DNA from 3 places in the Weissella thailandensis genome. Region 1 is predicted to be linked to each of the others. Evidence: predicted binding sites of a transcription regulator. Region 1 holds the regulator's gene; each other region holds the start of a gene.
The links. Region 1 encodes Rex, which represses fermentation and respiration genes when NADH is low (regulators of the CRP and FNR family bind a similar motif). Its sites were predicted from a motif close to TTGTGAANTANTTCACAA; they were not measured.
Positions count from the first base shown of each region.

Region 2: the regulator Rex is predicted to act here: its motif matches at 3,763-3,780, upstream of FOL01_RS05985 (NADP-dependent (R)-specific alcohol dehydrogenase).
Region 3: the regulator Rex is predicted to act here: its motif matches at 5,589-5,606, upstream of adhP (alcohol dehydrogenase AdhP).

Region 1 covers NZ_CP014332.1:670,407-678,260, forward strand. Annotated here, with positions in the region: gene rlmD (23S rRNA (uracil(1939)-C(5))-methyltransferase RlmD) at 1-543, shown strand, start outside; gene FOL01_RS03320 (Gfo/Idh/MocA family protein) at 768-1,760, shown strand; gene FOL01_RS03325 (DEAD/DEAH box helicase) at 1,789-3,099, shown strand; gene FOL01_RS03330 (redox-sensing transcriptional repressor Rex) at 3,322-3,957, shown strand; gene FOL01_RS03335 (metal-dependent transcriptional regulator) at 4,222-4,878, opposite strand; gene FOL01_RS03340 (hypothetical protein) at 5,068-5,382, shown strand; gene FOL01_RS03345 (folate family ECF transporter S component) at 5,607-6,146, opposite strand; THF riboswitch at 6,185-6,277, opposite strand; gene rbsR (ribose utilization transcriptional repressor RbsR) at 6,443-7,435, shown strand; gene FOL01_RS03355 (DUF3114 domain-containing protein) at 7,474-7,854, shown strand, end outside.
Region 2 covers NZ_CP014332.1:1,209,120-1,216,973, forward strand. Annotated here, with positions in the region: gene FOL01_RS05965 (ABC transporter permease/substrate binding protein) at 1-1,094, opposite strand, end outside; gene FOL01_RS05970 (VOC family protein) at 1,289-1,672, opposite strand; gene FOL01_RS05975 (DUF6198 family protein) at 1,690-2,424, opposite strand; gene FOL01_RS05980 (zinc-dependent alcohol dehydrogenase family protein) at 2,427-3,443, opposite strand; gene FOL01_RS05985 (NADP-dependent (R)-specific alcohol dehydrogenase) at 3,816-4,574, shown strand; gene FOL01_RS05990 (flavocytochrome c) at 4,649-6,049, opposite strand; gene FOL01_RS05995 (universal stress protein) at 6,225-6,653, opposite strand; gene FOL01_RS06000 (amino acid permease) at 6,671-7,854, opposite strand, start outside.
Region 3 covers NZ_CP014332.1:387,414-395,267, forward strand. Annotated here, with positions in the region: gene FOL01_RS01890 (glycoside hydrolase family 127 protein) at 1-1,686, shown strand, start outside; gene FOL01_RS01895 (magnesium transporter CorA family protein) at 1,970-2,884, shown strand; gene FOL01_RS01900 (5-methyltetrahydropteroyltriglutamate--homocysteine S-methyltransferase) at 3,305-4,438, shown strand; gene adhP (alcohol dehydrogenase AdhP) at 4,502-5,518, opposite strand; gene FOL01_RS01910 (oleate hydratase) at 5,790-7,568, shown strand; gene FOL01_RS01915 (ASCH domain-containing protein) at 7,593-7,854, shown strand, end outside.

The sequences.
Region 1 (7,854 bases):
ACTTTTGCGATTGGACCAAATTCATTCTATCAAGTTAATCCACAAACAACCGAAGTGCTTTATAAGTTAGCAGCTGATAAAGCTGAGTTAACAGGTAATGAAACCGTTATTGATGCTTACTCAGGTATTGGAACGATTTCATTAACGATTGCTGATAAGGTAAAGTCAGTACTTGGTGTGGAAGTTGTGCCAGCAGCTATTGATGATGCTAAGCGTAATGCAGATTTAAACAATGTTCATAATGTTAAATTTGAATTAGGTAAGGCCGAAGAAAAGATGGTTGCATGGCAACAAGATGGTCTACAACCAGATGTTATCTTTGTGGATCCGCCACGTAAGGGATTGACGCCTGAGTTAATTGATGCAGCTTCGGCGATGGCACCAAAGAAAATTGTGTACATTAGTTGTAATCCAGCAACATTAGTACGTGATATTGTGCAATTCGAAGAAAATGGCTACACGATTAAAGGGGATGTGCAACCAGTTGACCAATTCCCACAAACAACGCATATCGAGTCAGTAACTGTACTTGAGCGTGATTAATTATTATTTAAAAGCATGAATGAAGAGCAGGCTGAGGCAAAAGAATGTCACAGCCTGTTTTATGCTTAAAATGTATCAATTATCAGTCAGACATTTTACTGCATAAATGTGTGCCAAATTTATTTTAGAATAATTTATCAGCTGAGAGATAGCTAATTTTATTGTTGATGATGATATAATTAATACTAACTAAACGTATAAGTAATACACAAGGGAGACTAATTATGGCATACAAACTTGGAATCATTGGCACCAATTGGATTACAAAGCAATTCGTACAAGCGGCTCACGAATCAGGTCAATATGTGCTAAAGGCAGTATATTCACGTCATGAAGATACTGGTAAGCAATTTGCTCAACCATTTAATGTTGATGATGTTTATACTGATTTAGAAGCTTTCTATAATAGTGGTATCAATGTTGTTTACATTGCATCACCTAATAGTGTGCACTTTGAACAGGTTAAAGCAGCCATAAGCCATGATATTCATGTGATTGTGGAAAAAACTGCTTTTTCTAACCCAACGGAGTATGCTGCAATTTTAGAGCTACTACATGATCATCCCAATGTACGTTTATTTGAGGCAGCCCGTCATATCCAGCAGGCTAATTTTAAAGTTATTGAACAGCAAGTGGCCCAAATGGAAAAAATTGCTGGGGCAACTTTTGTTTATGAAAAGTATTCATCTCGTTTTGATGACTATCTAGCGGGTAACGAACCCAATGTACTAAGTCGTCGCTTTAGTGCGGGGGCTTTGACAGACTTGGGTGTGTACCCAATCTATGCTGCTATTAAACTATTTGGTGCACCAAAACAAAGTCATTATTTTGCGACACCATTACGTAATGGTGCTGATGGCCGCGGTATCGCTATTCTACGTTATGATGATTTTGATGTGACGATCGAGTTTGGTAAGGGATCTAATAGTCATTTACCATCTGAAATTCTAGGTCGACGTGATACCCTGGTGATTGGTGATATAGCCGAAGTACTTGATGTAACTTATTATGATGACGAAGGTGCTGCCCATCAATTAAGTCAGGAACCATTGGCAAATCCGATGACTACTGAAGCGGTTAAATTTGCTGATATGATGACAAACCCAGTCGATACAGCGGAAGACTATCAAGAATTATTAGCCTTAAGTAAAACCGTAAACCAGGTACTATTTGATTTACGTCAAGATGCTGGGATTGTATTTCCTGCTGATAAATAATAATGAAACATAATACGAAGGAGATAAAATGGATTCCCGTTTTGAAGAACGTTTAACAAGTGTTGGATTCACCACGCTAACGCCAATTCAATCAGCTGTTGCTGAACCCTTGGCAAATGGTCAATCAATTGATGCACTTGCACCAACAGGAACAGGAAAAACACTGGCCTTTACCTGGCCACTGTTACCTAAATTGGTGCCTGAAGATGGCGAACAATTATTAATATTAGCGCCATCACAAGAATTAGCCATGCAAACAACACGGGTTGTCCGTGATTGGGCGAACGTACTGTCATTGAAAGTGTTGTCACTAACTGGTGGGGCCAATATCAAACATCAATTGGATCGCTTAAAAAAGCATCCAGAAATTTTGATTGGAACGCCGGGCCGGGTCAGTGAGTTGATTAATAATGGTAAACTAAAATTAAAAAGACTAAGAACGTTAATTTTAGATGAAGCTGACGAGTTGTTGCGCGATGACACAGCAAACCAAATTGATACTATTTGGGATGCGATTGATGATGATGACGTACAAGTTGCGTTATTTGGTGCGACTGAAGTTGATCAGTCAACTGCTAGTGGTCTATTTAATCGTGAATTTTTACGGATTGATCAACGACAGTTTGCCATTCCAACAGCAATTAAGCATGAGTTTTGGTTAACGGCACGTGATCAACGGCAAAAAAGATTACGTCAATTAGCAGCAGAAAAGCGCTTCCAAGCCATTGTATTCTTTAATACAACGAAGCAATTAAAGATAACTGCTAGTTTTTTGGCGCATGAACATGTAGCCATGGCGACTTTGGCGCGTGGTGATTCAAGTACTACAAGGGCAAAATCACTCACGAACTTCCGTCAGGGTAAAGCAAAGTTTTTGTTAACTACTGATGTTGCGGCAAGAGGACTTGATATTCCCGATTTGCCAGCAGTAATAAATTTCGACTTACCACGTGATGGGGAGACTTACACACATCGTGCCGGTAGAACTGGGCGTATGGGGAAAGTTGGTACCGTAATTTCTTTCGGTAATGATCATGATTTTCGTGATTTGAAGAAAATGGTTGCTGTTGATATTCAGGCCATCTCTGGTGGTAAAGGGTTACCAAAGACAGAGAAAGCGCCAGTTACCGAAAAAGCGCTAGTTACAAAAAAAGCGGCTCATAAAAATCAAGATGAGACGCATGTGGCTCGTCCGAAATCAAAGTCACCAAAGGTTGACCAGCCTAGAAAAAAGAAAGTTGCAACTACCGATAGTGTTTCACGCCAAGAACGTTTTGCTAAAGAAAAGCGCGCCAAGCGTAAGCATCGTAAAAATAAAGGTAAGCCAAAGCATAATTAATAAGTATGTTGAGAGCGAAATAAAATCAAGTATTTCGTTCTTTTTTTTATGGTCAATCCACTATTTCGGAAACGTTTTCACAAGTTGTCTGTTTGTGAATAAAAAATTGTTATTTCATTCACAAAAAGCGCTGCATATGGTATGATTATAGGTAATGAGAGATTCACAATATTTGAGATAGATTGTGAAAATAGGTAAATTTTGAAAAAGAGGTCGAAATAAATGGTTGAACATGATATTCCTAGAGCAACGGCAAAGCGATTGCCAATTTACTATCGCTACTTAAAACTGTTGTTAGACTCTGGGACTGTCCGCGTTTCATCAAATGAATTATCTGATGCAGTAAAGTTTGATGCGGCAACAATTCGACGTGATTTTTCTTACTTTGGCGCATTAGGTAAGCGTGGATACGGTTATGATGTCGAAGCCTTGATGACGTTCTTTGGTGAAATTCTTAATCAAGATACGTTAGCTTCTGTTGCGTTAGTTGGAGTAGGAAACTTAGGTCAAGCTTTGTTGAATTTCAATTTCCATCAAAGCTCAAACGCACGCATTGCAGCAGCATTTGATGTTAATCCTGATATTGTTAATACCATTCAGTCAGGAATTCCAGTGTACAGTCTAGATGATTTAGAGAAACAAATTACGGATCAGCGCATTGATGTTGCGATTGTAACTGTACCTGCTGATGTTGCGCAGGATGTGGCTAAGCGTTTAGCAACTGCAGGTGTGCGTGGTATTTTGAATTTCACGCCATTGCGTTTGGATGTACCAAAGTCAATTCGTGTTCAGAACGTTGACTTAACTAATGAGCTACAAACGCTTTTGTATTTTATAAATAATTTTGGTGAAAAGTAGGTTTTTACCCAAATTATAATTAATTGTAAATAAAGATGGGGTTACGACAGTTTTTAGTCGTAACCCCTTTTTCTCTTAAAATTTGTTAATTATAGGCTGGCTTCAAACCAACTTTTGTCTCGCTTTGCATAAACGCGTTCCAAAAGTCTGAAGCCTCAATGTAACGCCATTTACGATATTCCTGTCCTTCGCTGTGCTCCGGTCAAAAATATCGCAAACCACGTTACACACCGGCTTCAAACCAACTTTTGTCTCGCTCTAATATTAATCGTTAATATAAATGAAGTCTGCAGCATGTTGTGTAACTTGGAGCTTTCTATCACCAGAAACCAATACTAATGGACCGTCAAAAGGTAGACGCTCTTTAATTGTCCACGTGCTGTTTAGGTCTAGTTGTAAAGTCTCGGTATATTGTAATAACTCTAAGTCTTCAGTGAAACTGTTAATAGTAACAGTTTCATTATCGTTAGCTTCACGTAATGCTCGTAATGATTTTGGATGGTAGTGGTGCTCAATATCGGGAATGACAAGCCCATGAGGACTTAATTCTGGGAATCCTAAATATTTATCTAGCGCGTTAATAAATTGATCGTTTGCATCATGATCTAGATTGTCAGCATTCGAATGCGCTTCTGAAATTGATAAGCCAAGCTTCATTGCGCCAAATGTTTCGATTAAACGGTGTGATCGGATCAAACGAAGGGCGGTTGCACGACCAGGTTTTGTTAAAGTAACCCCATAGTAAGGGACTACATCGACTTCACCAGCTTCTTGGAGTTTTGCTAACATGTTAGAAACTGATGAAGGGGTGACATTTAAATGTTCAGCAATCTGGTTATTTGAAATTTTTGTTGATTCATCGCCGACACTTAACTCTAGGATAGTTTGTAAGTACTGGGTTTTAGAAATAGATTCAGGCATAATGTAAAAATTCCTCGTTTGTTGTGTAATAGTTAATGTTGTTAATTATATCACGGAAAAAATGATTGTGTTTTTTTCGCAGGTAAAAAAATAATATGTTTGATAAAACATTTAGGATAGGTTATCATAATTATGGAAAATTAAATTAGCAACTGACAACAGTCAGTAACAAGTTTTGGAGGCTAGATTATGCAGGAAACAAAAGTGCGCCAAGAGAACAAGTTAGTTGGATGTGCCGTCATTCGGCAATTATTGCAAAGCTCACGTGACATTTCTGAGCAGACTGTTCATCAACTAGTTGAATTACTAGAGTCTACGGTTGATTGCCAGCAAGAAGTTTTTGTTGGTCAGGTATATGATAGTTGTGTCTACAGAATCGGTTGTGGTAATGTTTATTCGGAAACAAAATTAAAATTTGCCACACCGGATGTCCGCAATAAGTTTGCCAGTTCATTTGAGGCTGCCTGTCAGGAGGTCAGTTTGCGTGTTCATCGAAGTTACTAATAATAGGTTAAAAACTATTTTCTAATTTCTATAATTAGTCATTTGGATGGATAATTATGAATATTACAGCCCGGTACTATAAAGTAGTGGGGCCTGAGTTCAAAGGGGGTTGGGACATTTATTTGTCCCAACCCCCTTTATGCTTAAAATACATTAATCATAACTTTATAAATTCTAATTATAAACGTTTTTTATTTGTCATTCCTTAAACTAATGTAAATGTTTTATATTTTTTGGTGTAGCTGCTCAATTGTTTGATTGTTAAGCAAAAAATATAACAAAATACTTTGGATAGGTAAAAAGACAAGTTGTTTAATCACTCGTACCCATAACAAAGACATAATAGTTTCATTATTATGAATATTACCAATTATCACGACCCATAATGTATTGCATAGGACGTTGACGACTACAAGAACAATACTTACTGTTATGATGATTCGAAGCCAAGATAACGTTTGTTGCTTATAGAAGGAAAAACCGTAAATAGCAGCTGCTAAGACAGCAGATAGGGTAAATCCCCAAAAATAACCGTAACCATTGAGTAAGCTACTAATCACATCAGTAAAAATCGCAACTAGCATTCCCCAGGCAGGACCATACCATTTCGCAATCATACCGACAATTAAAAAAGTAAAACCAACTTTAAGTGTGGCAGTCCCTAATGAGAAGCGACTGATGACTAAATGTAGGGCGATTAAAATGCCCAGCATAGCCAATTGTTTTGTACGTAAACGTGGTAAACCATATTCTAATGTTTTCATTTGAAAACACCTCCTTTTTTTTGGAGGGTTTCACTTATTACAGTGAATGTGATCAAGACATCGCGGTAATCCTTCGTCCATGGCTCACATTCCGTTTCCATGGCACTTAACGCATCTTAATCTACCCTGTGCATCTAACAAAGTTATATTATACTGCAAAGAATTTAAAAGTAAAATGAATTTCTAAAAAGCAAAACAAACGTCAAGGGTTTAAAATGTTTAAAAAGTTGGTAAAATGTTTTAATAAGGGTAATTCATGGATATAAAAATGAGGACTGTCTACAAAGGGGCCGGATATGGGAAAAGTTTCAATTAGAGATGTTGCTAGTTTAGCGGGTGTATCAATCGCGACAGTATCACAAGTATTAAATGGCAAAGGAGCCCGTTTTTCTGAAAAAACAAAAGCGAAAGTCTTGGCGGCCCGTGATGAAATTGGCTATGTACCAAATGCAAGTGCCCGTAGTTTAAAACAAGGGGCTAAGATACTAATTGGTGTCGTCGTACCGAGTTTACGTAATCCGTTTTTTGGTGATTTAGTGCAACACATGCAAGAAAATATTCCTGATAACGTCTCATTATCAATTATGACGGCAGGAGCTGGTCAGGCTGATCAAACCATTGAAATATTGGTTAATTCAGGTGTTCATGGTATTATTATGGCAGGTCAATTGGCACAACCTGTTGCTATTGCTAGTAGTTTGAAAAAGCGCGGCATAGCCTTAGTGGTTCTTGAGAATCATGACGGATTAGTTGATGCAGATGCTGTTTTTGCTTCTGATAAAATGGGTGGTCACCTGGTGGCTGAACATCTGTTAGCTCTCGGTCATAAACACGTTGTGCTGTTAGGAAATCAAGTTTATACTGACAACTTGCAATATCGAACAGCAGCATTTAAAGAGACGATGTTGGCTGCAGGGGCGAAAGTGAGTGAAGTTGCAACACGCAATTTGACAAAGCATGCTGGTCGCGCAGCTGCAATGGCCGTTTCGATTACACAAGCTACTGCAGCGTTCGCATTAAATGACGAACTTGCTATCGGCTTAATTGCTGGACTTAATGCACATGGTATTCAGGTACCTAATGATATGTCAGTTATTGGCTATGACGATACTGACTATGCTGAGTTTTTCAGACCTGCATTAACGACTGTTGAACAGCCACTATGGTTAATTGCTGAAGCGGCCATGAAAACGGTGGTGGCACGTATTAATCATCCTGATACCGAACGACAAGTGGCTGCATTTGATACGAAATTAATTGTTAGAGAATCAACTGCACCACTATCATAGATATGGTAAGGTAAGTGTAACAAGGAGGTCATTTTATAATGACAGGATTGTTCAAACGAACACGCGAACTAATAAAGTCACCGATAGGAGTCTATAAGCGCCAGACCATTATGTCAGCAGCTTTATCAACCCAAGTAACACATCTTATGAATGATGGTTGGGTGCCAAAGTCAATCGCTGCTTATGTTGATGATATTGTCAATAATGAGCAATTGAACGACCAAACAATGAATCAAATTTTATCGGAAAAGTGGGGCGAAGCACATCGAATTGGTTCATCGCTTTTTACGACCATGTTTACAGCTGGATTTCATCGTGGCGGTGTACCAGCAGCTGATCGCCTGGAAGTGATATACAAATTGCTAGGTATGACGGTTAGTCCGACTAATTTTGTGAGAATGTCACGGTTAGGTGACTGG
Region 2 (7,854 bases), 540 kb from region 1:
ATTGAATTATCTAATGACGTCATTTCAACTTCATAACCATGTTGACGTAAGGCTTGTGCAAGAACAGTACTTGAAGCCTTCTCTGAATCCCATGGTGTCGTCGCAATCTTCACCGTCTCCTCTTGTGATTTTGCAGATGTGATTGCGTTTGCCACACCGCTTCCAATCATTGCAAGTGCAACGACGATTGCTGTCCAAGTCTTCCAATGGTATTTCGAATGCTCGGATTGCTGATCAGTTTTCTGATTAGGCGTTTCATTCATCTTTTGTGTTAATCGATCAATGATAATAGCCAGAATAACTAATGCGATACCATTAACAAATCCCTTACCAATATCAGCATCCTGTACGGCGGCTAACACACCACGTCCAAGACCAGGTGCACCAATCATTGATGCGACCACAACCATTGACAAGGCAAGCATCAACGTTTGATTGATTCCTGAGAAAATGGTTTTCTTAGCTAATGGTAATTCAATTTTAAATAACTTCTGCGTACCCGTTGACCCAAAAGAGTCAGCTGCTTCAACTAAATCAGTTGGCACTTGACGAATTCCTAAATTCGCCATTCGAACTGTTGGTGGTAACGCGAAGATAACCGACGCAAATACACCTGGTACCACACCAATTCCAAAAAAGGCTACCGCAGGAATCAAATAAACGAACGCTGGCATTGTCTGCATAAAGTCCAAAATCGGTTGCACGATTTTATTAACAACGTCATTCTTAGCCATCCAAATACCTAATGGCACACCAATAATAACTGAAATCAAACTTGCCATCAAAACCAACGTAAATGTGTTCATCATGTTTGACCACAAGTCTTGGTTCTCAACAATTATCAATCCAATAAACGTGAAGAGTGGGAACCCCCACTTTTTACCAAACATTAAAGCAGTAAAAATGGTCAATCCGATGATGAATAACCAAGTTGGAATACCCGTTAATGCATTAGTCATGGTATCCATCACGACATTTCCACCATTTTGAATAGCATCAAATAATCCGCTTAAATGCTTTGTTAACCAATCAACACCACTATCGACCCAAGGACCAAATGGTATTTTTGGTATTAAATTTGCTAAAACAAACATATTATACTTCTCCTCCTGCTTGTTTAGTAAAAATCAAGCTCCTTTAAAAAGTGACAACTTAATTATAAACATAAAGTTGTCACTTTAGTCAAATATAATATTTTTTAATTTCATATTAATGTTTTTCTGGACACCTGTTTTTCAAAAATAAAGGCCGGAACATCATGTCCCGACCTTTTTCAAAAATATTCTTACTATTTGACTATTTCACAAAATTCAACGATTACCCCATCTGGTCCTTGTACATTAAAAAATTTAATACCTTTATCCCAGAATGGCAGTTTTTGTACTTCATCACTAAGCAATGATAATCCTTCATCCTTGGCAGCAATAAATGCAGCATCAGCGTTTGAAGTATCCATCGAAATATGATTGATTGCACCCGGCTTGCCAACTATTTCATCACCAGTCCAAGTTTCAATCACCAGGTTCTCACGTTGCATAAAAATAACATTACCAGCCGGGAAATCTCCAACTTTTTCAAATCCTAGTTTTTCCCAAAAGCGTTCTGATGCTTGCAATGATGAAGCTGGAATACCAACATGTTGTAAGCCTGAATAATAATCCGCAAAAGCCATCTTTAACTCCTTTAAATTTAGTTACCCACATCAACTGCTTGATGTTTTAGATTTCGAAATACATAACGATCAGCAAGGCCTGTTATACCACCCTGGAAAAGAAAGGCAAATAATGTTCCAATCCCAAAATTATAAAGTGAAGGGAAAGTAATAATAAATGCAATCAATGCAAAGATGGTTGGTGGGATATAAGATGCCCACATTGCTTTAAATGCTGACCCCTTGAAATATTTAAATCGTAGAATTTGCATCAAGTCATCAGCAGGATGCAACACTAAGTTTACTCGTTGATAAATCGAGATTGCCGTGGCAATAAAGCCAACCCCAATAAAATTGATCAATGTGTACAAAATAACCATTGGCAATGTCGTTGCATCTGGCATGATTTGGTTAAAAATATTAGAAAACCATTGAATGAAGATTGAGAACGGCAACATGAAAATAAAATTACCAAAGATTCGTTTCCAATCAAGTTGCTTCATTAGTAAGGCATTTAAAAATGAAACCAACATACCTAAGACTAAAAACGCCCAAAACAATGCTAATGAGTTGTCCCCTAAAATTGCATTACCTAAATTAGCTTCACCAGCTGTCCAATAAGCTGATCCAAGAAAAGATGGATGAACATGAGCTGATGTGACTAAGGTCAACACATTCCCAAAAGAGTTAAAGATTAGGGAAATTATAAAATAAGCAATTGAAGAACTCATAGATAGGCTTCTCTGCGCCTTTTTATCCCCCACATTTTCCATTTTTATGCCTCTTCACCGCCAACTTTAACAACTGCCTTTGATACAACGCCCAATTTACCATTAACGAAATCATCAACGGTCTTGTAATCGAGCTCATGTGACATTAAGGCTTCAACATTCAGCTTTCCTGATGATAGCAATGCTAGTGAATCTTCAAAACTATTTGGGTTGATAAATGATCCTTGAATTGTTAATTGCTTTTGGAAAATTTCATAAGTGTTCATTTCAAATGTTGCATCTGGACCACCTACCCCAAACATCAGTACTTGGGCACCACGAGCAGCTGACGCAATGGCTTCTTCCTGTGTTTGTGGCATACCAACTGCTTCAATAACAACATCGTATTCTTCCGCAGGAATTTGATCACCATTATTAGTATTAAATGTGTTTTTAACCCCAAACTTTGATTTATTCATGGTCAATTTTTCATCAACAATACCGGCCAAATCCACTTGGTGAATACCATAAGCTTGTAAGATTTGAACAAATAGTTCACCCATGAAGCCATCCCCAATAACTAATGCCTTTTGGTATGGTGATAACTTTAATAACTTAATACCGTGTACTGCACATGAAATTGGCTCTACAACAGAAGCTGATTTCAACGATACGTTATCTGGAATTGGATATACAACTGATGCAGGAGCTGTGAAATATTCTTCAAAGCCACCATCACGAGTGACACCAACTGCTGATAAGTTCTCACATAATTCGGGACGGCCTGTTCGACAGTACTTGCATTGTCCACAATAAATATTAGGATCAACGGTCACCCGGTCCCCTACTTTAACATTAGTGACTGCATCCCCAACTTCTGCAACGACTCCCGAATTCTCATGTCCTAACACGATTGGTGGCACAGCATCTGCAGACCCGGGTAATCCTGCATATAATGCATGATCAGTTCCACAAATACCGGCAAATGCCGTATGAACCAATACTTCATTAGGCAAAACCTCTGGACGATCAATGTCCTTAACGTTCAACTCTTTCTTGCCAGTTAAAACAAGTGCTTCCATGATAAAATCTCCTTTATATAAAAAATAACCCTCGCCAATATTGTAAACGTTTACGCGAATAGTCGCAAGCCTTCTTTTTGTAAATACATATTAGTTATATTTAACAAAAAAACTTAACATTTACACAATATATATATCGGTTAAGTCTTTACATAACCGCTTACGGTTTTTTAGTATACTCTCTATGATTAAAAAAATAAATAGTGATTTTATGAACAATTAAAAAGGCTCGAAAAATCGTATGACATCCGAAAATAAGTGGATAATAACCCCTTTTTACAAAAAACATTTAACAAAAAATCCTTTAAACGCATCATTTTTGTGATATAATTCACATATACACATATTATAAAAACTTTGGGGTATTTAAAAATGAGCGAGCGTTTGAAAGGTAAAGTTGCAATTGTTACTGGTGGTTCTGTAGGAATTGGTTGGTCGATTGCCAATAGATTCGTGCAAGAAAGTGCTAAAGTCGTTATCACTGGTCGTCGTGCGCAAGTTGGGGAAGATGCTGCAAAAAAGATTGGTACACCCGACGTTATTCGTTTCATTCAACATGATTCATCTGATGAAGATGGTTGGGTAGATTTATTTGATCAAACCGAAAAAGCATTTGGACCTGTTTCAACATTAGTTAATAATGCTGGTATTGCCGTGGATAATAGTATTGAGAATACGACAACTGAAGAATGGCGCAAGGTCATGTCTGTTAACTTGGATGGTGTCTTCTTTGGTACTCGCCTAGCTATCCAACGCATGAAAAATAAAGATCTTGGTGCATCTATTATAAATATGTCATCAATTGAAGGATTTGTTGGTGATTCTAATCTAGGTGCTTATAACGCCTCAAAGGGAGCCGTTCGACTAATGTCTAAGTCAGCAGCTGTTGACTGTGCACTGAAAGATTATGATATTCGCATCAACTCAGTTCACCCAGGATATATCAAAACACCAATGGTTGAGAACGCCGATGGGATGGTTGAAATCATGTCACAACGTTCTAAGACACCAATGGGACATTTGGGAGATCCAGACGACATTGCTTATATGTGTGTGTTCTTAGCTTCAAATGAATCAAAGTTTGCGACAGGATCAGAATTCGTTGTTGATGGTGGTTATACCGCTCAATAGCATTCATCTTAAAAAATAAAAATAAATATCGGGGTCAAAACAATACCTTTTGTTCTGACCCCGATATTTTTGTCTTACTCGTTCATTTCATCTATATATTTTGCTACTTGTTTACCAGCTTGCCGTCCAAAAATAACGGCTTCAGCAATTGAATTACCACCAATACGATTATCTCCGTGCAATCCGCCGGCAACCTCACCAGCGGCATATAATCCACTAACCTTATCACCAGTTTCGTTAAGGGTTTCTGTCAATTTATTTATTTTAATGCCCCCCATTGTGTAATGAATCGCTGGTTTGATATGAATCGCATAATAAGGTGGTAAAGCCAAGCTACGTGCCATGGCAGTTTCACGCCCAAAGTCTGCATCGATTCCCTTTACCTGGCTATCATTCCACTTCGCAACAGTGGCGACCAATTTCTCACTATCCAAGTGCGCCTTCTTAGCCAAATCCGTTAAGTTTTCAGCCGTCATCACAAGTCCAACCGCATCATAAAAGTTAATCGCTGGAAATGCGTCTCGAATACCTTGATCAAAAACCAGTGTCGCCCCGTCTTCTTGTAAGTTATCAATAGCAGCTGTTACTTTGTCACGTGTCGTCATTTCATTAACAAATCGTTGCCCGGTTTGATTTACCAAAATAGCGCCTTCACCACGCACACCCTCACCAATCAAATAAACATGATTCGTATCTTGTTGTACCGTTGGATGCACTTGAATTTTATGCATATCAACCAACGTTGCGCCTGCCGCAACAGCTAACTTCATGCCATCACCTGTAGCCCCTGGGTGGTTGGTGGTTTTCAACTGTAATAATTCAGGGGCATATTCCTTCAACATGTTTTTATTTTGTGAAAAGCCTCCGGTTGCAATTAAAACAGCTTTAGTTGCAATAGTTTTTTCACCAATCTCACGGTTATTAATTTTTAAACCAATCACCTGTTCGCCTTGTTTCATAATCTTAATAGCCGTCGTTTCTGAAAACAAAGGTATTTTTTTAGTCAATAATTGTTTTTGTAGACCTTTCACCAAGTAACTTCCAACAGCTGACTTATTATCGGGTCGATGAGCTCTTTTTTGTGACATGCCACCAGTGGCTGTTAAATCTGTTAAATGAATATCGTGTTTTTCTAACCAATTGATTGCTGATTCAGAATGAGTCACAAAATATGATAACAATTCTTGATCATTAGTTTTGCCACCACCTTGCCATGTATCTTCATAGAAACTGTCCTGGTCATCAATCACATGATTTGCCAATTGCACCACAGTTTCCGTAGCATTCATACCAGTTGATGCACGATTAGAATTACCACCCAAAGTATTTAGTTTTTCAAAAATAGCAACATGCAAACCTAATTCTTGTGCCTGAATTGCTGCCGTCATACCTGCTGCCCCTGAACCAACCACGATTAAATCATAGCTCTCTTTTAAATCGTTAATATTTGTTACTGGAAAAACAAATTTTGCCATTACTTTACTCCCACCTCAAGACTTAATTATATGTTTCACAAATAATAGCACACCTATCTGTTAGTTTTAACCCTCAAATAATAGTTAATCGTTTTACAATAATAAAAAAGGTAGAGGTTGGAGCATCTACTTTTGTTCCAACCTCTACTTCATTTAAAACTGTTCATTTCATCTATTACTCAACGACTAAGACATCACAATTAGAATGGCCAACGATATAACCACTATGTGATCCTTGCAGCATCTTTTCAAGGGCATTAGCACCTGTCTTACCGACGATAATCAAGTCAATATTATTTTCTTCAGGCAAATCTTTCGTTAATACCATTTTAATATTACCAACGACAGTATGACCAACAACTTCAACGCCTTCTTCTCGCGCCTTTTTAATATATGGCGTCATTTTTTGATCAACCCGTTCTGCCATATCTTGATAAAAATCTTCGTTAACACCAAACGATGCATCCATGCCACGATCACGACTAACCACCCATGCAAGATGCAGGTCAGCAGACAAAACTTTTGCTAAGGAAAGCCCCGTTGCAAAGGCACGCTTTGCTTGGTCAGAACCATCTAAGCCAACTAAAATACTTTTATAGGTCATTTGTTTTCTCCTTGCTTTTAAAACTTTGTGTCAGCATGACGTTTACCATAACCAAAGTATAGCACCATTCCAAGAGCCAACCAAACGAGGAAACGCAACCATGTTTCCCAATTCAAACCAGCAATCAAAACAACACAAAAGACAATGGCAATGACCGGTGTGACTGGCACCCAAGGAGCCTTAAAACCTCGATGTAAGTTAGGCTTTGTACGACGCATAATCATAATACCTGCAGATACTAAGATAAATGCTGTTAATGTTCCAATGTTGACCAATTCTGACAAAATATTTAAGTTAATGAATCCACCAGCTAAAGCAGTGATAATACCAAAGAACCACGTTCCTTTAAACGGTGTTTGGTGTTTTTCATCAACGTGACCAAAGAATTCTGGGAAAAGACCATCTCGCGCCATTGAATAACTGATACGTGATTGCCCATAAAGCTGAACCAAAATAACAGTTGTCATACCGAGAATAGCTCCCAAGCTAACAATAATTGATAGCCATGTTTGCCCTGTCTTGGCCAAAATAGCCAAAATAGGAGCATTCAAATATTTTGAAAATACAGTGTACTTCACAACACCCGTCATAATTAATGTCATGATAATGTAAAGGACTGTTGAAATTAGTAGTGAATATAGAATACCTCTTGGTAACGTCTTGCTAGGATTAACCGTTTCCTCAGCACTTGAAGAAACTGAATCAAAACCGATAAATGAGAAGAAAACAATCGATGCTGCGGGAATAATTCCGGTTGCCACCCCGTCAGTATGCGAATAAAGACCGAATGGACTAAACGGCTGCCAGTTTTCAGGTTTGATGAACCAAACCGTGCAGACAACGAATAAAACAATCACTGCTAACTTAATGATGACCATCGTATCATTAACTCGCTTGGTTTGCGTAATCCCCACCGAAATAATCCATGTAATGATTAAAACAATAACAAACGCTGGCAGATTAAAAAAGGTCTGAACACCCGGCGTCGTTCCGGCAGCAGCAGTTAGAGCCGTTGGTATATGGATACCCATATTATCTAATAGATTAACAAAGTACCCAGACCATCCAACTGAAACCGTTGCAGCTCCGAGGGCGTACTCAAGTATCAAATCCCACCCCATAATAAACGCAATAATTTCACCAAATGCAATATATGAATAAGTATAGGCAGAACCAGCTACGGGCGCCATTGAGGCAAATT
Region 3 (7,854 bases), 280 kb from region 1:
TCGTTTTCATACCATCAAGATGATAATCTAAAAAAAATCACGGATGAATTAATTAATTTGATAGCTGATGCACAAGATGAGGATGGCTATCTATCGACTTACTTCCAAATTGATGAACCCGAAAGAAAGTTTAAGCGTTTGCAGCAATCGCATGAATTGTATACAATGGGCCATTATATTGAAGCCGGTGTTGCGTATTATCAAGCAACTGGGAATAAAAAGGCCCTGCAGATTGCTGAACGTATGGCAGATTGTATTGATCAAAACTTCGGATTGAAAGAAAATCAAATTCATGGTTATGATGGTCATCCTGAAGTTGAGTTAGCCCTGGTTAGACTATTTGAAGTAACACAAGAGCAACGTTACCTAGATTTAGCGCATTATTTCTTAAATCAACGTGGCCAAAATCCTGAATTTTTTGATGAGCAAATTAAATCAGATGGTGAAGAACGTGACTTGATAGCTGGCATGCGTGATTTTACGAGACGCTACTACCAAGCGGCAGAACCAATTAAAGACCAGCAAACAGCTGATGGGCATGCAGTTCGCGTTGTCTATCTATGTACCGGCATGGCAATGGTTGCTCGTCATACTGACGATCAAGAGTTATTAACGGCATGCAAGCGATTTTGGAATGACATTGTCAAGCGCCGTATGTACATTACGGGTAATATTGGTTCAACAACAACTGGAGAAGCTTTCACCTATGATTATGATTTGCCTAATGATACGATGTATGGCGAAACTTGTGCTTCAGTAGGTATGTCTTTTTTTGCAAAAGAAATGTTGAAAATTGAGGCAAAAGGTGAGTATGGGGATGTTTTGGAAAAAGAGTTATTCAACGGCGCACTAGGCGGCATGTCGTTAGATGGTAAACATTTTTTCTACGTTAATCCATTAGAAGCAGACCCAGCAGCTTCAAAGTCAAATCCAGGAAAGTCACACATTCTGACGCATCGTGCCGATTGGTTCGGTTGCGCTTGTTGCCCGGCAAATTTGGCACGATTAATTACATCGGTTGATCAATATATTTATACGGTCCACGATAATACGATTTTAAGTCATCAGTTTATTGCAAATAAAGCAAATTTCAGTGATGGTATTACTGTGACTCAGAACAATAATTTTCCATGGCAAGGGGATATTAATTACCATCTTGAAAATGATAATCACAAATCATTCCAGTTTGGTATCCGAATACCTCAGTGGTCGCAAGACAATCTAAGTGTTTCAGTTAATGGTAAACAAGCTGATGTTACAATTGAGGACGGTTTTATTTATTTAACCGTGAATCAGGCTAATATTGATATTGAGTTGACATTGAACATGACAACAAAATTGATGCGTAGTAGTAACCGTGTGAAAGATAATTTTGGTCAAATTGCCGTGACACGTGGTCCGCTAGTTTATGCGGCTGAAGAGGCTGATAATGAAATCCCTCTTTGGGATTATCATGTTGCTACTGAAGATGATGTGACAACCTATGCCTATCATGCAGACTTGCTTGGTGGTGTTGGCGTTATTCATTTGCAGGCAACAAGAGAACGACTTGATTCCGCAGATGACGCATTGTATCAGACATTAGCGGAAGCGCCGGTCAAGGATAAGGCTCGGCTAACATTAGTGCCATACTATAGTTGGACTAATCGTTCAAATGGTCAAATGCGAGTCTGGTTGTATAGATAAAAGTATTAACAAATTAAATTAATTATCTAACGTGTGACTGAAAAGCGGGTTAACCTTTTCAATCACACGTTTTTAACAATAGATACATTGGTGATTAATATTGATATGTTGATTTTCATTACATTTATTAAATAATAAAAAAGAGTGACGAATGGAGAGTTGGTTACCTTGGTTAATCCAATTGCCATTATAATTATTAGTGTTATTAGATAACCTGTTGGTTGTGTACGCATTTCTAAGTTGTTACCGGTATAATGAAGGTTGAAAGAGGGGATCAGTGCTTATGTATCAAGAACATGCTGTTTTGAATGGATTACATTGGGGTAGTATCACTGATCCAACACATGATGATATTCAAAAATTACATAAAAAGTTTGACTTAACGCCTAAATTTCAATCATACGTACAGGATCCGCGCGAACGTTCACGTTATGATTACAATGAAGCGACAGATACTAGTATGCTGATTTGGCAAGTTGTTATTAAAGACGAATTGGAGCAAGGATACCATGTGATGCCGGTAAGTTTTATTGTGACAGTTGATACCTTGATTTCGGTTGTGCCTGCACAGGCACAACAGGTCAATGACGAATTACAACATCTATTTACCCAAAAAAGTAAGCAACAACAAAGTATAATCACGATTTTATTGCGACTCTTGTGGCGTTTAAACGACCAATATATGGATCAAATAGATGATATTAATGCAATCCGTGCAGACTTAGCAAAATATCGCAAAAATCCAACCAATAAACAAATTGAAGCGCTAGCATCGCTTAGTAATCAATTAGTACACTTAACCACAGCCACTGATAACAACGTCATGGCTATTAAACAAATGAAACTGAGTGGGGATGCCGATTCTGATGCAGTGTCATCAAATAAGCGCGAACGTGAGATGGTAGCTGATGTGGAAATTGAAACAAATCAGAGTCAACAAATTACGCAAGATACTTCTGATTTGGTTGAACGGCTATCCAATACGTATAATAATATTCTGAATAATTCACTGAATGACACAATGCGCTTTTTGACAGTGTGGTCACTTATTTTGGCAGTTCCGCCCATTATTTCAGGTTTTTATGGTATGAATGTGCATTTACCGCTAGCTGTTGGCCAATGGGCTTGGGTAGGCACGTTATTTATGACAGCTGCGTTGATTGCTGCAGTGGTGTGGTTAGTGCATCGAAGAAAATAATTTTTTAATTTTAATGTTGACAAATAAAAGGCTTTATCTTACTATTTATATAAATTAATTAGTTTTTGCTGAGAAAAGATGAGTAATTGATTAGCGACTTTTGACAGAGAACCACATGAGGTGAAAAGTGGTAGAGAAGCGTCGATGAAGATGGTCTTGGAGTGCAGACAAACAGTGAGTTTATTAAATGTTATATGAGCTGTTTGCGGGTCCGCCCGTTATCGCGGACAGGTATAGCTAGTAGTAGTGTATCTGACTGAGGGTATTGTTTGAAAAAATAATACCAAATAATGGGTGGTACCACGTGAACAATTAACATCACGTCCCTAGGAAACAAGCACACACTTGTTTCCTAGGGACTTTTTTAATGCAATTATCAATTAATCATAGTCTTGTTTATTAGAAAGAGGGGATTTAACCATGGCAACATTAACAGCAACAAAATTACATTACGATATTGTCGGTAGTTTTTTGCGTCCGGATTCAGTTAAGGAAGCACGCGCAAATTTTGCGGCAAATAAGATTAGTCAAGAACAATTAACGGCAGTTGAGGATGAAGCAATTCGAGATTTAGTTGCTAAAGAAATTGATGCTGGTTTGAAGATTGTGACCGACGGTGAATTTAGACGTAGTTACTGGCATCTAGATACTTTCTGGGGCTTTTCTGGTATTGAACACACATATGCAGAGCATGGTTATTTGTTCCATGATGAAGAGACCAGAAATGATTCTGCTCAGGTAGTGGGAAAGATTGCCTTTAATCCAGAACACCATGATTTAAAAGCCTTTAATTTTTTAAATGAATTGGTAAAGGATCAACCAGGAGTGACTGCACGGCAGAGTATTCCATCACCTGCCCAATTTTATGCTGAGTTAGCGCGTGGTGCCGAAAATGAAGCTGCTCTGCAAAAGTACTATCCTAATCAAGAAGAGTTAGTGCAAGATATTGGTAACGCGTATCATGATTTGATTTTGGCATTATATGATGCGGGTTGTCGTGATGTGAAGATTGATGATTGTACTTGGGGTATGGTAGTCGATGGTGATTTTTGGCAAGAAATGACAAATGGTGAATTTAATCGTGATGCCTTACAAGACCTTTATTTAGCATTGAACAATGCGGCCATCACTGATTTACCATCAGATTTGCGCATTAGTACGCACATTTGTCGTGGTAATTATCATTCTACATGGGCCGCTAAAGGGGGTTATGCACCAGTTGCGGGCCACTTGTTTGCACAAGAAAAAGTGGATGCATTCTACCTAGAATTTGATGATGAACGTTCAGGTGATTTTGCACCATTAGCTGAAGTACCAGCAGGCACACAAGTAGTTTTGGGACTGGTTACTAGCAAGCGACCAGAACTTGAAACTAAGGAAACATTGCTTCATCGGATTGACGAAGCCACACAGTATGTTCCTTTAGAAAACTTGTCATTAAGTACGCAATGTGGTTTTGCTTCAACTGAAGAAGGAAACCAACTGACTGAACAACAACAGTGGGATAAAATTCGATTGGTTGTTGATACAGCGCAAGAAGTTTGGGGAGATTAACGTAAAAGGTCGAGACAATTGCTGTTGTCTCGACCTTTTACTATAGATAGAAATAGTGACTAATTAATGTGTGAAATCAACAACCATGCGTCCAACGATTTGGTTGTTTTTCATTTCATCAATGATATCGTTGATTTCTGATAATTGACGTGTTTGGACAATTGGCTTGACGCGTTTTTCAGCACCAAATTGGAAGGTTTCTGCTAAGTCTTGACGCGTCCCAACTAATGATCCAGCAACTTTAATACCATCAAGGACAGTCTTTGAAATGTTTAGTCCCATATCTCCTTGAGGTAGGGCAATAGCAACCAACGTACCATCAGGACGCAAGGCGTTGACTGCGGTTGTAAATGAATCGGGGCTAACAGCTGTGATAATAGCACTGTGGACGCCACCTACTTTATCTTGCAAAACTTGTGAGGCATCTTCATAAAGCGAGTTGATTGTTAAATCGGCGCCTAAATCTTTAGTGGCGGCCAGTTTATCATCATCAATATCAACTGCGGCAACATGAGCACCGAAGACATTGTGAGCATATTGTACGGCTAAATTACCTAGGCCACCAGTACCAACAACTTCGACCCATTGACCAGGCTTTAAATCACCAGTCTTGAGCCCTTTATAGACGGTCACACCAGCACAAGTTAATGAAGTTGCTTCGATTGGATCAAGTTCATCCGGTACTTTAACTGCATAGTCAGCTGGGACGATGCATTCCTCAGCCATAGCACCATCAACATTAAATCCTGAATTTTCAACATTACGACAAAGCGTCTCGCGGCCAGTGGTACAGTATTCGCAATGGCCACAGCCGCGGTAGAACCAGGCGACAGATACGCGATCACCAATGTTTAGATTCGTCACGCCATCTGCAATTTTAGTTACTTTACCAACACCTTCGTGGCCAATGATACGACCAGGAACTTTACCGAAATCGCCAGCGGCAACATGTAAATCTTTGTGACATAAACCACAATATTCCATTTTTACAAGTGCCTCACCGTATTTTAAGTCTCGCAATTCAACATCTTTAATGTCCACGTATCCATCACAATTATCTCTAACAACAGCTGCTTTCATCGTCTTATCCCCCAAAACTATTTTGTTATATTTAAACACCTAAAGCATAACAAAATAGGGTATAGAAATAAAGTGAAAACAATCACAAATAAAGCAGTTTATACTGGTTTATTTATTTGACAACGTGTTAAACAAATTAGTTGCTATTGTGTAGTGAATTTTCAATTAAATGTGTGTATTCTAAAGATAAGGGGTACTAGTTAGAGGGTATTTCTTAAGTATTTTTGTTTTGAAGGACCATGGTTTTGTTGTACGAAAGAGGGGGAAATTTATGAACTACAGTAGTGGTAATTTTGAAGCTTTTGCACACCCACGGAAGCCAGAAGGTGTTGATCAAAAATCAGCTTATATTGTCGGTGGTGGTTTAGCTGGACTATCTGCAGCGGTGTTTTTAGTTCGTGATGCGCAAATGCCGGGGGATCAAATTCATATTTTAGAAGAATTGTCGGTACCAGGAGGATCGCTAGATGGTACTGAACGACCAAATATTGGTTTGGTCACTCGTGGTGGTCGTGAAATGGAAAATCATTTCGAAACCATGTGGGACATGTATCGGTCGATTCCATCATTAGAAATTCCAGGTGCATCATATTTAGATGAGTTTTATTGGTTAGATAAGGATGACCCAAACTCATCAAACACACGTTTAATTTATAAGCGTGGCCAACAGGTACCAACTGATGGTCAGTATACCTTAGATGAAAAGTCAGTAGAACTTATCAAACTGATTATGACACCTGAGTCAAAATTAGGACGAACAACGATCGAAGAATTCTTTTCACCAGAATTCTTTGAGAGTAATTTTTGGATGTACTGGGCAACTATGTTTGCTTTTGAAAAATGGCATTCAGCTGTGGAAATGCGGCGCTATACGATGCGGTTTATTCACCATATCGATGGCTTGCCTGATTTTACGGTGTTAAAGTTTAACAAGTATAATCAATATGATTCAATGGTTTTGCCAATTATCAAATATCTTGAAGGTTTTGGCGTTGATTTCCAATACAATACGACAGTAGATAATATTGATGTTGATATTGATGACGAAAACAAGACTAAGACTGCCCGTAAACTATATTTGCATGTAGACGGCGAACAAAAGGAAGTTAAATTAACACAGAATGACTTAGTATTTGTCACGAATGGTTCGATTACTGAAAGTTCAACTTATGGTTCACACCATGAGGCAGCACCAGTCACTCACGAATTAGGGGGTAGTTGGACACTTTGGAATAATCTAGCCCAACAATCCGAAGAATTCGGTCACCCAGAAGTATTCTATGATAATTTGCCAGATCGGAGCTGGCATGTTGCAGCAACCTTGACGATTAAGAATACGGCCTTAGATCCTTATATTGAGCGTCTAACTAATCGTGATTTACATGATAATAAAGTTAATACAGGTGGTATTGTTACCATCACAGATTCTAACTGGTTAATGAGCTTTGCTGTCCATCGCCAGCCACACTTTAAAACACAGGCTGAAAATGAAACTGTTGTTTGGGTATATGCTTTGTATTCTGATACAAAGGGAAACTTTATTGATAAGACCGTTGTTGAAAGTACAGGTGAAGAAATTACCCAAGAGTGGCTATATCACTTAGGGGTACCAGAAGCAAAGATCAAAACATTGGCCAAGCAGGATAGCGTTAATGCCGTCCCTGTTTATATGCCATTTATTACATCATACTTTATGCCACGAGTTGCGGGTGACCGTCCAGCTGTAGTACCGGATGGCTCAGTGAACTTGGCATTTATCGGTAATTTTGCTGAATCACCAACACGTGATACGGTCTTTACAACAGAGTACTCGATTCGAACAGCAATGGAGTCAGTATACTCATTACTAAATGTTGAGCGTGCCGTCCCAGAAGTCTATAATTCAGTTTATGATATTCGAACATTGCTACGTGCGGTGTACTACATGAATGATAAAAAGAAGTTAGCAGATATTGATTTGCATTTGCCGAAGTTGGTGCAAAAGACTGCTTTGCGTAAAATTGATGATACTTGGGTAGCAGAGTTACTGAAAGAAGCTGGCTTGCTTTAATGTCTTGATACTAGTTATCAAAAAATGAATCTAGGAGAAATTAACGTGCCAAGTACTGAAATTAAAAATTATTGGGAAAAATTTTGCCAGTCTAATCACTTGGATACTGCAACGAACTATTCAGCGTGGGCGTACGGTAATAGTACTGAAATGGCCAATGACTTGGCAGATTTGACTGTTCGTGGTATTAAAACGGCGACGACTTCGGCGGCCGAGCTATATGAGTTTGGTGAACCTAAACCATATGTTGGTGAATATAATATTATTTTAAATGGTGATCAAAAAC